Regions from separate parts of the Luteibacter sp. TLI7-4A genome, predicted to be linked through region 1. Evidence: riboswitches for the same ligand, from Rfam matches in the RefSeq annotation. Region 1 holds a riboswitch; each other region holds the start of a gene.
The links. A riboswitch is a leader RNA that binds a small molecule or an ion and turns the genes downstream of it on or off. The one in region 1 is predicted to bind cobalamin.
Positions count from the first base shown of each region.

Region 2: it holds a riboswitch for cobalamin, as region 1 does, so the genes downstream of both, ACR9Y6_RS15610 (TonB-dependent receptor domain-containing protein) here and ACR9Y6_RS16670 (ribonucleoside-diphosphate reductase subunit alpha) in region 1, are expected to answer to the same signal.
Region 3: it holds a riboswitch for cobalamin, as region 1 does, so the genes downstream of both, metE (5-methyltetrahydropteroyltriglutamate--homocysteine S-methyltransferase) here and ACR9Y6_RS16670 (ribonucleoside-diphosphate reductase subunit alpha) in region 1, are expected to answer to the same signal.

Region 1 covers NZ_JBPGWO010000001.1:3,810,315-3,814,355, reverse strand. The annotation lists gene ACR9Y6_RS16675 (response regulator) at 1-1,596, opposite strand, end outside; cobalamin riboswitch at 1,740-1,951, shown strand; gene ACR9Y6_RS16670 (ribonucleoside-diphosphate reductase subunit alpha) at 2,108-4,041, shown strand, end outside.
Region 2 covers NZ_JBPGWO010000001.1:3,548,262-3,552,302, reverse strand. The annotation lists gene ACR9Y6_RS15615 (TonB-dependent receptor) at 1-1,736, opposite strand, end outside; cobalamin riboswitch at 1,979-2,222, shown strand; gene ACR9Y6_RS15610 (TonB-dependent receptor domain-containing protein) at 2,367-4,041, shown strand, end outside.
Region 3 covers NZ_JBPGWO010000001.1:2,789,666-2,793,706, reverse strand. The annotation lists gene metE (5-methyltetrahydropteroyltriglutamate--homocysteine S-methyltransferase) at 1-2,175, opposite strand, end outside; cobalamin riboswitch at 2,370-2,585, opposite strand; gene ACR9Y6_RS12375 (aldo/keto reductase) at 2,673-3,653, opposite strand.

The DNA of each region.
Region 1 (4,041 bases):
GGCCGACGGCGTGGGTGCCGCCCCCGGCACCGGCACCGCCATCGGCGCCGGCGCGATCTCGGCCGCCGGGCGCGGTATCCGCGCGGCCAGCACATGGCGTACGCGCCGGGCCAGCTGTTCCTTCGTGTACGGCTTGCTCAGCAACTCCACGCCTTCATCGAGGCGGCCGCCATGCACGATGGCGTTCTCGGTATAGCCCGAGGTGAAGAGCACGGCGATTCCTGGTTGCCGTTCCATCGCCTTTCTTGCCAGTTCCGGACTGCGTAGCGGACCGGGCATCACCACGTCGGTGAAGAGCAGGTCGATCGCGATGCCACTTTCCACGATCGACAGCGCGCTCCCCGCATCGCGCGCCTTCAACACGCGATAGCCGAGGTCGCCGAGCATGCCGACCACCGTCTCGCGCACCGCGTCGTCGTCCTCCACCACCAGGATTGTCTCGTCGCCACCGCGCACGGCTTCCTCGTCCAGATCGACCAGGCGGTCTTCGCTCTGCGTGCTACGTGGCAGGTAGATCTTCACCGTGGTGCCCTCGCCGGGCTCGCTGTAGATCTTCACGTGCCCGCCGGATTGCTTGACGAAGCCGTAGACCATCGAGAGCCCGAGACCGGTGCCCCGGCCTTCGGGCTTGGTGGTGAAGAAGGGTTCGAACACCTGCTCGATGATTTCCGGGGGAATGCCTCCGCCGGTGTCGGTCACGGCGATCATCACGTACTGGCCAGGTCGCAGGTCGCCATGTGCCGCGGCATAGGCGCTGTCCAGCAGCGCGTTGCCGGCCTCGATGGTGAGCCTGCCGCGCCCTTCCATCGCGTCGCGGGCATTGAGCGCCAGGTTGAGCAGCGCGTTTTCCACGTTGCCCGGGTCGACCAGCGTGTTCCACAGGCCGCCGGCGACGACGGTTTCGATCTCGATCGCCTCGCCTAGCGCGCGGCGCAGGAGTTCATCCATGTCGCGGATGAAGCGTCCGACATTCACGACCTTCGGTGCCAGCGGCTGGCGCCGGCCGAAGGCGAGCAGTTGCGCGGCCAGCTTGCTGCCGCGGGTCACCCCGGCCATCGCATTGGCGAGGCGCCGTTCCGCACGGGCATTGCCGGTGACGTCGGAGGCGAGAAGCTGCAGGTTCCCGCTGATCACCTGCAGAAGGTTGTTGAAGTCGTGGGCGACGCCGCCGGTCAGCTTGCCGATCGCGTCCATCTTCTGCGCCTGGCGCAACTGGTCCTGGGTGAGGTCGAGCGCGAGATCGCGACCGACGCCCGCGCTGCGCCAGCCCTGGTCCTCGTCGGCGGCCGGCTGAATGGACACGATGGCCGTGCCATCCCAGCGTTCCATGCATACGCGCCAGGGCGAGCCATCCACGGAGCCGAGTTCCGCCGTGCGCATGCCGCTCGCGGCCAGATTCGGCAATTCCGACCTGAACCAGTCACGGCCCGCGGCGTTCCAGATGGACAGGAATCCACCTTCGGGCAGGCGGGCCCTGGCCCAGGCATTGGCGTACAGGAGTTCACCCGTGGGAGAAAGAGCGGCCAGGCCGTAAGGTGCGGCGTCGAACGCTCGGGCGATCAGTTCATTGTCCTGCAATGCGAATGGTGAGGGCATCGATCCTGGGTGATCCGGGAGGGGGAGCGGAGTTTATCGTCGCAGGCTCATGCGCTTTGTGTAGGCCGTCGTCACAATTCGTGAACGTGGCGGGACTTACGCGATTTACACCATATCTTGTGTTGACCGGTCGAGCCATCGCCTATATCGTGTGTCCCGTTGGTGTCCGGAGAGGCGCGACTGCCCGTCGGACTTAATAGGGAATCCGGTGTGAATCCGGAACTGCCCCGCAGCGGTAAGTGGAAACGATCCCGTTCTATTGCACTGGTCCTCGGTGACTGGGAAGCGACGGGTAGGCCGGGCCCCAAAGCCCTCGTCCACGAGTCCGAAGACCTGCCAACAATCGGTGCCTGATCGGTACCGATTGTGGTGACGGCTTCCGCGGGGAAGCACGTCGCGGACCGGAGCCGCCTCGGGTGCGCTCCGTCCCGGCCTTTCCCGTATTGCCTGACCACTTCGAGCCCCGTCCGAGGGAACGGGAGTTTGAACCAGGCCTTGGGGCACGCCACACATGACCACGATGGATTCCGCAGCGCGCGAGCGCACCGAGACGGCCGACCCGGCCGCCACCCCCTCCGCAGCGACCGACAAGGCGCCCGCCGCCGGTTACAAGAACGAAGCACCGCCGGCTTTCGCCCTCACCCCACCCCACAACCCCGGCCAGATGCGCGTCACCAAGCGCAACGGTGGCCAGGAGGTCGTCGACGTCAACAAGATCGTGCGCGCGGTGACCCGCAGCGCCGATGGCCTGTACGCGGTCGATCCGATGCGCGTGGCGCTGAAGACGATCGGCGGCCTCTACGACGGCGCCACCACCCAGGAACTCGACCAGCTGTCGATCCGCACCGCCGCGGCGCTCACCGCCGAGGAACCGGAGTACGGCCAGCTGGCGGCACGCCTGCTCGCCGCCTTCATCGACAAGGAGGTGTCCGGCCAGGACATCCAGTCGTTCTCGCAGTCGATCTCCACCGGCTTCGACCTCGGCATCCTCAACGAGCGCCTGCGCGACTTCGTGCAGGTGAACGCGCGCAAGCTCAACGATGCGATCGATGCCACGGCCTCGCGCCGCTTCGAATACTTCGGCCTGCGCACGGTCTATGACCGCTACCTGTTGCGCCACCCGACGAAGCGGTTCGTCATCGAGACGCCGCAATACTTCTTCATGCGGATCGCCTGCGCGCTTGGCGGCAACGACGTGGCCGAGACGCTGGAGTTGTACCGCATGCTCTCGTCGCTGGAATACCTCGCCAGCTCGCCGACCCTGTTCAATGCCGGCACGGCGCACGAACAGCTGTCCTCGTGCTTCCTGCTGGACTCGCCGCAGGACGCGCTGGAATCCATCTACGCCAAGTACGGCGACGTGGCCCAGCTGTCGAAGTTCGCCGGCGGCATCGGCCTCGCCTATTCGCGCATCCGCTCGCGCGGCTCGCTGATCAAGGGTACCAACGGCCACTCGAACGGCCTCGTGCCGTGGCTGAAGACGCTGGACGCCTCCGTCGCGGCCGTGAACCAGGGCGGCAAACGCAAGGGCGCGGCCTGCGTTTACCTGGAATCGTGGCACGCCGACATCGAGGAATTCCTCGAACTGCGCGAGAACACCGGTGACGATGCGCGCCGCACGCATAACCTCAACCTCGCCAACTGGGTGCCGGATCTCTTCATGCGCCGCGTGGAGACGGACGGCGACTGGTCGCTGTTCGATCCGAAGATCGTGCCGCATTTCGTCGACACCTGGGGCGCCACCTTCGACGCCGCCTACGAGACCGCCGAAGCCGAAGGCCTGGCGGTGAAGACGATCAAGGCGCGCGAACTGTACGCGCGCATGCTGCGCTCGCTGGCGCAGACCGGTAACGGCTGGATGACCTTCAAGGATCGTTCCAACGCGACCAGCAACCAGACGGCACGACCGGAAAACGTCATCCACCTGTCCAACCTCTGCACCGAGATCCTCGAGGTGACCTCGGAGGGCGAGACAGCGGTGTGCAACCTCGGCTCGATCAACCTCGCCCGCCACGTGGTGGACGGCCAGTTCGACTACGAGAAGCTGTCGACCACCGTGCGCACGGCCGTGCGCCAGCTGAACCGCGTGATCGATCTCAACTTCTACCCGATCGCCTCGGCGAAGACGGCGAACGTGAAGTGGCGTCCGGTCGGCCTGGGCGTGATGGGCCTGCAGGATGTCTTCTTCAAGCTGCGCCTGCCGTTCGATTCCGACGAGGCCCGGACGTTGTCCACCCGGATCGCGGAGGAGATCTATTTCCACGCGCTGTCCATGTCCAACGAGATCGCCGAACGCGACGGCCCGCATCCGGGCTTCGAGGAAAGCCGCGCGGCGAACGGCGAGCTGCAGTTCGATTACTGGCCGGCCGCCATGCCGACCGGCAAGGACGGCCGCTGGGCGGAACTGCGCGAGAAGATCAAGGCCAAGGGCCTGCGCAACTCGCT
Region 2 (4,041 bases), 260 kb from region 1:
TTCTTGAACTGCTCGTTACGCAGGCCGAGGTAGACCATCCAGCGATCGGTGACCTGCCAGTGGTCTTCGATGTACTGCGCTTCCTGCTCGGTCTTGACGCTCGCGCCGGTCTGGAACAAGCGCTTCTCGACGAAGTAATCCGCACCCGGCGGCGGAACGATGTCGGGACGGTTCGGTACGGTACCGGCGTCCTGGTAAACCCAGCGGTAGCCACCTTCGTAGACGTTACCCGAGTAGGACTCGAGCGTCTGGTTGTCCACGCCCACACGCAGGTCGTGATCGCCCGCGCGATATTCGATGTCCAGGCGATAGCCGTGCGTCTTGTCCTTCGCGCCTTCGCCGAGGACGGTACCGTTGACGAGGCCGCAACCGACGATCGGCGTGGAGACCGAGCGATTGTCGGTGATCCAGGGGCAATTCGGATTCGAGGAATACGACAGGTTGCGCTCGTGACGCGTCTGGGTATGTCCGTACAAGGCATTGACCGTCAGGTCATCGGTGATATAGCCCGTGTACTTGCCGATGTAGACGTCGCCACCCGGTGCCGAACCCGGACCGGCATCGAAGTTCTTGAGGTTGTCGGTGCCGATATAGGCGCCACGGCTGCGCGTCGCGTAGTTGTACTTGTAGACGCTACGCTCGGTGTTCGTCTTGTCACCGAGGCCAGTGACTTCGAGCAGATGGTTGTCGGTGATGTTCCAGTCGATTTTGGCCATCCACTTGGTGGCCTTCTGCTCCTGGTTCGTCCGCTGCGGCGCGGTGGCGACGCTCGTGATCTGGCTGTTGGAGCGAGTGAAGTCACCCGCCGCGAACAGGAACAGCTTGTCCTTGATCAGCGGGCCGCTGATGTAGCCGGTGTACTGCGTATCGGTGCTCTTGTTGCCCGAACGGTTCTGATAAAGCGTGCCGTTCTTGCGATAGATGTTGCGGGGGTTCTGGCGCAGTGCCGAAGGCTGGAAATACATGCCCACGCCACCCTTCCACTCGTTACCGCCACGCTTGGTCACGATGTTGATCACGCCGCCGGTCGAGCGGCCGTATTCCGCGCCGTAGCCACCGGTGAAGATCTGCTGCTGGTCGATCGCGTCATACGGGAGGCTGGTGAAGCCCAGGCCGGTGAGGGCGTTGGTCACCGCATAACCATTGATGTAGTACTGGTTCTCCGAAGCCGACGAACCACCGAACGAGGCCACGTTGCCATAGCGGCTGTCGCCGGAGATGACGCCCGGCGCGAGCAGCGCGGCGGCGGTGACGTCACGAGCGAGCGGCAGCTTCTGCAGCTGTTCCGAGGTGAGCACCGTGCGCGAGTCCACCTGCGACACGTCGATCGCGGGAAGCACGTTGCCGGTGACCTGCACGCCTTCGAGGTTCTGTGCCTCGGCGGTGGTGGTGGAGGCACCTGCGAAGGACACGTCGACGCCGCCGCCCAGGTTCACCTGGACATTGTCGCGGGTCTCGACGGTCTGGCCGCCGCGCTCCACGGTGACCTTGTAGCGGCCGACCGGCAGCGAGCTGGCGCGGTAGCGGCCATCGGCGTCGACGCCGACGTCACGGGTCAGGCCGGTATCCAGGTTCTGCAGGTGGATGACGGCGCCTTCCGGCTGCGCGACGCGGCCGAAGACGACACCGGAAGCATTGGACTGGGCGAGCACGGCGCCGCTGGCGAAGCAGAGGGCGAGCGCGGTGCAAAGGGTCGATCGGCGCAGCACGCCGGTACGCTTGGTGGAACGTTGCATGTCTTGTCTCCCCGATAAACAGCAAGTAAGCCGGCCACAAGAGGTGGCCGAACTCGTTTCGATGCCGTCTCATGGGCTTTGGTACCCATCCCCCCGGATGCGGCCCTGGCTGCCCATGCTCCCCGTGCGCAAGTTATTGCGCCCGACGGCTATCGGTTGCGGTTGTAATCGAATTATTTTGCGCCCGTCAAGTGCGCGTTAAGAATTCCGTTAAGTATCCGTGACAGCCGGGGGCCCGACGGGTACCATCGACCGGTTCGGGTGTCCCGACCGGCCAAGGCCGGGGAGGATGAAACGGGAAGCCGGTGCGCCACGTCGTGGCAAGGCCGGCACTGCCCCCGCAACGGTAAGCGTCCATCCGGGTAGGTCGTCAGACCTTTCTCATGGAACCGGCCTCACGCCACTGCGCAAGCGGGAAGGCACCGGTTCCGCCACCCTGCGGTGGCTGGCGCGAGTCCGGAGACCGGCCCGATGAGCGTCCCGCCCCATGTGGCGGGCGTCCCTGTTTCGGTCGATTCGCGGAGGGCGGATCCGGGCAGCCACCGGGTTTCCGCCCGTTCGCCGTTCGTCGCACGTCCTCCTCGAGCGTCCTTCGCACATTGCCGCCCGGCGGCTGAGGAAGACGGTTCCATGAAGAAGACCCTGCTCGCGGCGGCTCTGTTGTCGTCCATCGCCGCGGCCCACGCCGCCGACGAAGCCGCGCCCGACCGGCTCGATCCGGTCGTGGTGACCGCCAATCGCGCCGCCACGCCACTGGACGAGGTACTCGCGCCGGTCACCCTGATCACCCGCGAGGACATCGAGCGCCTGCAGCCGGTGAGCGTGCAGGACCTGCTCACCGGTTTGCCGGGCGTGACGATCGCCAATGCCGGCGGCATCGGCCAGCAGACGTCGTTGTTCATGCGCGGCACCAACTCGTCGCACACCCTGGTGCTGCTGGACGGCGTCCGCGTGGGCACCGTGGGCGCCGGCCTGCCCGCCTACGAGCAGCTTCCCGTGGAGCAGATCGATCACATCGAGATCGTCCGCGGCCCTCGCTCCGCCCTGTACGGGTCCGATGCCATCGGCGGCGTGATCCAGATCTTCACCCGCCACGGGCAAGCCGGCGAAGCGCCCACGCCGACGCTCTCGGTGACCGGTGGCAGCCATGGCTACTCGGCGGGCCAGGTGGGCGTGTCCGGCGGAAGCCAGCACGGCTGGTACAACGCCAGCCTGGGCGGGCAGTACACGGCCGGCATCAACGCCTGCCGCATCGGCGCCGCGGCCGCCTTCGCCGGCTGCTTCACCGACGAACCCGACCACGATGCCTCCCGCACGTACAACGGTGCGCTGTCCGGCGGCTATCGCTGGGACGACGGCACCGAGTTGACCGGCAGCTGGCTGCGCAGCAAGGGCGACATCGAGTACGACGGCGACTTCCAGAACCTGACCCGGCGCTCGCAGCAGGTGGCCGGCACGAAGCTGGCGTTCGACGTGCTGGCGAACTGGCGCATGTCGCTCAGTCTGGGCCAGAACCAGGACCGTGCCGACAATTACCTCAATGGAGCCGACAAGACCCTCGACTTCGTCCATTACGGCGTGGACAAGGCTCGCGTCGGTTACCTCTATTCGAAGCGCAACCAGGCGTCCTGGCAGAACGACTTCACCCTCGCGACGGGCCAGACGCTGAGTGCGGGCGTCGACTTCCAACAGGAAAAGCTGAAAAGCGATACGGACTACCTCAAGGACTCGCGGAACAACACCGGCGTGTTCGCGCTCTACCAGGGCCTGTTCGGTCCGCACGAGATCCAGTTGTCGGCGCGGCACGACCACAACACCCAGTTCGGCAACCACACGACCGGCTCGGCGGCCTACGGCTTCCGCTTCGACAACGGCATGAAGATCACCGCCTCGTACGGCACGGCCTTCCATGCGCCCACGTTCAACGACGAGTTCTACCCTTACGGCGCACCGGTGAACCTGAACCCGGAAACCTCGCGCACGGCCGAGATCGGCCTCTCGGCGCGGCCGGGCGTGTGGAACTGGGCGGTGAATGCCTACCAGACCACGGTCGACGACCTGATCGGCTTCGATGCGAACTTCCTGCCGGTGAACGTGAGCAAGGCGCGCATTCGCGGGTTGGAAGGACAGGTCGGCGCCGACGTCGACGGCTGGCACGTGCGGGCCTATGCCACCCTCCAGCAGCCGAAGAACCGCGATTCGGGCGTGCAAGACGGCAACTTGCTGGCGCGCCGTCCCGAGCGCACCGCGCGGGTCGACCTCGACAAGGACCTCGGCCGCTTCACCCTCGGCGGTTCGGTCTACG
Region 3 (4,041 bases), 1.0 Mb from region 1:
GAGCTGGTCGGGACGCAATACCTGCAACGCGCGGGCAAGCAGGCCGGCCATTTCGCCCTCGGCGGGAACCCGAGGGGAGTGGATGTCGTAGACACCGGGGCCGATGCCGTTCGGGTACTGGAACCGTGTGAAGGCATCGAGCAACGCCATTCGCGAGCGGCTGGTTTCGATGGAAATCACGTCGGCATCCATGGCCGCGACCGCCTCGATGATGTCGTTGAACTCCGAGTAGCACATGTGGGTGTGCACCTGGGTCGCGTCACTGACGCCGCCGGCGGTGATGCGGAACGCCTCCACCGCCCACGCGAGATAGCCATTCCACTCGGCACGACGCAGCGGCAGGCCTTCGCGCAAGGCGGGTTCGTCGATCTGCACGATGCCGATGCCCGCTCTTTCGAGATCGTGCACCTCGTCGCGCAAGGCGAGCGCGATCTGCCGGCAGACGTCCGCGCGGGGCAGATCGTCGCGCACGAACGACCATTGCAGCATCGTCACCGGACCGGTGAGCATGCCCTTCATCGGTTTTTTCGTCAGCGATTGCGCGAACGCGGACCAGGCCACGGTCATGGGCGCGGGTCGTGCCACGTCGCCATAGACGATCGGTGGTTTCACGCAGCGCGAGCCGTAGCTCTGCACCCAGCCGAACGACGTAAAGGCGTAGCCGTCGAGCTGTTCACCGAAATACTCGACCATGTCGTTGCGCTCGGGCTCGCCATGGACGAGCACGTCGATACCGGCCTCCTCCTGGAACGCCACGGCACGGCGCACTTCATCGCGCAGGATGGCGGTATATGCCTCGTCGTCCAGCTTGCCTGCGCGGTGCGCGGCGCGGGCGACACGAAGGGTCGCCGTCTGCGGGAACGAGCCGATGGTCGTCGTCGGCAGGTCGGGCAAGCCGAACCGCTCACGCTGTACGGCGGCGCGGAACGGGTACGCCGAGCGGCGCCGGCCGAACTGCGCCGTGAGCTGGCGAACGCGTTTGCGTACCTCGTCACGCACGACCCCCGGCGCGGCCTGTCGCCCGGCGATCAGTATGCGCTGGCGCGCGAGCGCTTCCCGGGCGACTGCATCGCCCTGGACGGCGTCGGCGTAGTGGCGCAGCTCGGCGATTTTCTGCCGCGCGAACGACAACCACGTCGCGAGATTTCCGGGCAGGCGCTTTTCCTCGCCGGCATCCAGCGGCACGTGCAGCAAGGAGCACGACGTCGACAGCCACAAGCGCCCGTTGCCAAGGCGATCGCGTAGCGCCTGCACGCGAGGAAGGATGATCGAGGGGTCGCTCAGCCAGATGTTGCGTCCATCGAGAACACCCGCCGAGAGGACGCGGTCGGCCGGCAGCGCGTCGAGCACCGCGTCGAGTTGCTCCGGCGCACGTGCGAGGTCGACGTGCAGGCCGGCGACGGGCAGCGACATGGCGAGTTCGAGATTGCCGTCGAGTGAACCGAAGTAGGTCGCGACCAGCACCCGTACCCGTGACCGCGTGGCGACCCACGCATAGGCATGGCGAAAGGCTTCGCGCGTCGCATCGTCGAGATCGAGCGCCAGCACGGGCTCGTCCACCTGCACCCACCCGGCGCCTGCGTCGGCAAGGGCGTCGAGCACGCCGACCCAGGCGGGAAGGAGCGCATCGAGTAGTGCCAGCGGGTCGCTGCCATCGACCGCCTTGGCGAGGCACAGGAAGGTGATCGGGCCGAGCAGCACCGGGCGTGCGACGTGTCCCGCCGCGACCGCTTCGCGATATTCGTCCACGACCTTGCCGGGCCGGGCGGCGAACGTCTGGCCCGCCGATACCTCGGGGACGATGTAGTGGTAGTTGGTGTCGAACCACTTGGTCATTTCCAGCGCGGGCAGGTCGAAGCGATCGTCCTGCCTGCCGCGTGCCATGGCGAAGTAGCCGGCCAGCGGATCGATGTCGTAAAGCGGTCGGTAGCGTTCCGGAATGGCGTCCACCATGACCGCGGCATCGAGCACGTGGTCGTAGAGCGAAAAATCGTTCACCGAAACGCTGTCGGCACCCGCGTCCCGGGCGAGCGCCCAGTGCCGCGAGCGCAATTCACGGGCGATATCGAGCAGTTCCTCGGAGCCGATGTTTCCCTTCCAATGGGCTTCGAGCGCGCGCTTCAACTCACGGCGGCGGCCGATACGGGGAAAACCGGGGTAGGTGACGTGTGGCATGAGTGTTCCTCTTCGCAAGAAAGAGGAGGGAAGGGCGGCTCGTCGCATGACACGGACGTCGCCGGAGTAAACCCCTTGGGCGATGCCTGGGTCATGAGGGTTTGCCGTCGACCTTCGCCCCCGCGGGCGAACCGGGCCATGCCCCGGGAGGAGGCGACGGCCCAGGCCGGACGGAGCGGCGCACCCATGACGGCGCGTCGCTCCGGCTGGCGGCAGGTCTTCGGGCTCGTGGATGTGGCGCCGAGGCGCCTCCTCCCCCATCGCTTCCCGGATCGCCATCGATCCAGTGCCTGTGACGGGTTCGTCTCCACATACCGCTGCGGGGCAGCGCCGGATTCCCACCGGCTTCCCTCTTAGCTTTATCTTCCTATTCGAATAGAGAGATAAAGACCGCTAACGAGCGGGAAATTAGCCCTCTGGACGTCCAAAGTCAATGCGAAGGAGGGCACCTCTATTCAGAAGCGCCCCCGAGGTCGCCACGCGGCGGCCGCGGATGTCTATTCAAAGCCTTCGATCGGATGGGGACCGTAGGCGGCTTCCAGCATCGCCGTCTCCTCCGGGCTCAGCACGAGATCGATCGCCGCCACGGCATCGTCGAGATGATGTGGCTTCGATGCTCCCACGATCGGCGCGGTGATGCCTTCGCAATGGGCCACCCAGGACAAGGCCACCTGTGCACGCGGTACGCCGCGCCCCTCGGCGACCTTCTTCACCGCCGCGACGATCGCCTTGTCCGAATCGGCGGTCGCGTTGTAGAGCGTGCTACCGAAGACGTCGCTCTCCTGGCGGGTACTGGTTTCGTCCCAGTCGCGCGTGAGGCGGCCGCGCGCCAGTGGGCTCCATGGGATGACCGCGATGTCCTGGTCGATGCAGAACGGAATCATCTCGCGCTCTTCCTCCCGTTGCAGCAGGTTGTAGTGGTCCTGCATGCTCACGAACTCGGTCCAGCCGTGGAGGCGCGAGGTGTAGACCATCTTCGCGAACTGCCACGCGTACATCGACGACGCGCCGAGGTAGCGCACCTTTCCCGCCTTCACCAGGTCGTGCAACGCTTCGAGCGTCTCTTCGACCGGCGTGGCGTGATCCGCGCGGTGGATCTGCAGAAGGTCGATGTAATCGGTGCCGAGACGCTGAAGGCTGTCGTCGACGGAGTGGAAGATCGCCTTGCGCGAAAGACCGCCACCGTTGGGACCCTTGCGCCAGTGGAAGTACGTCTTCGTCGCGATCACGACTTCGTCGCGCCTCGCGAAATCCTTCAGCGCACGCCCGACGATTTCCTCGGAGGTGCCGTCGGAATACGCATTCGCGGTATCGAAGAAATTGATCCCGAGGTCGAGCGCCTTGCGGATGAAGGGGCGGCTCTGTTCCTCGTCGAGCGTCCAGGCGTGGTTGCCGCGATCGGGCACCCCGTAGGTCATGCAGCCGAGGACCAGGGGAGAGATGTCCAGGCCGGTACGGCCGAGTTTGACGTAGCGCATGCGGGGCTCCAAGACATGTGTGGACGGGGCGGTGTCCGGACGGGACATTTGTATAGCCACATACTGTAGATGCCGGGCGCCCCGTCGATCATGACAATCGCGTCATGTGAAACGTGGTCGCCACGGTAGCGAAGGCGGGTATGCCGCCTCCCCTTGAAACCGGCCCGGGCGTCCCTAACTTGGAGTCCAACGCGAAGACGGCGCGCCTTGCCGGTCAACCGGCCCGGGCGTAGCATTCGCCTCCTGTCACGAGAGCCAAGCCATGTTCCGCTGCAAGCACGATTTGATGCACGTCCCACCGATCGCCCCATGGGCGCGTCGCGGGTGCGCGCGTTCCGTGCCTGGCGGAGCTTCGTCGTAAGACGGCGCACCGGCTGCCAGGAACACC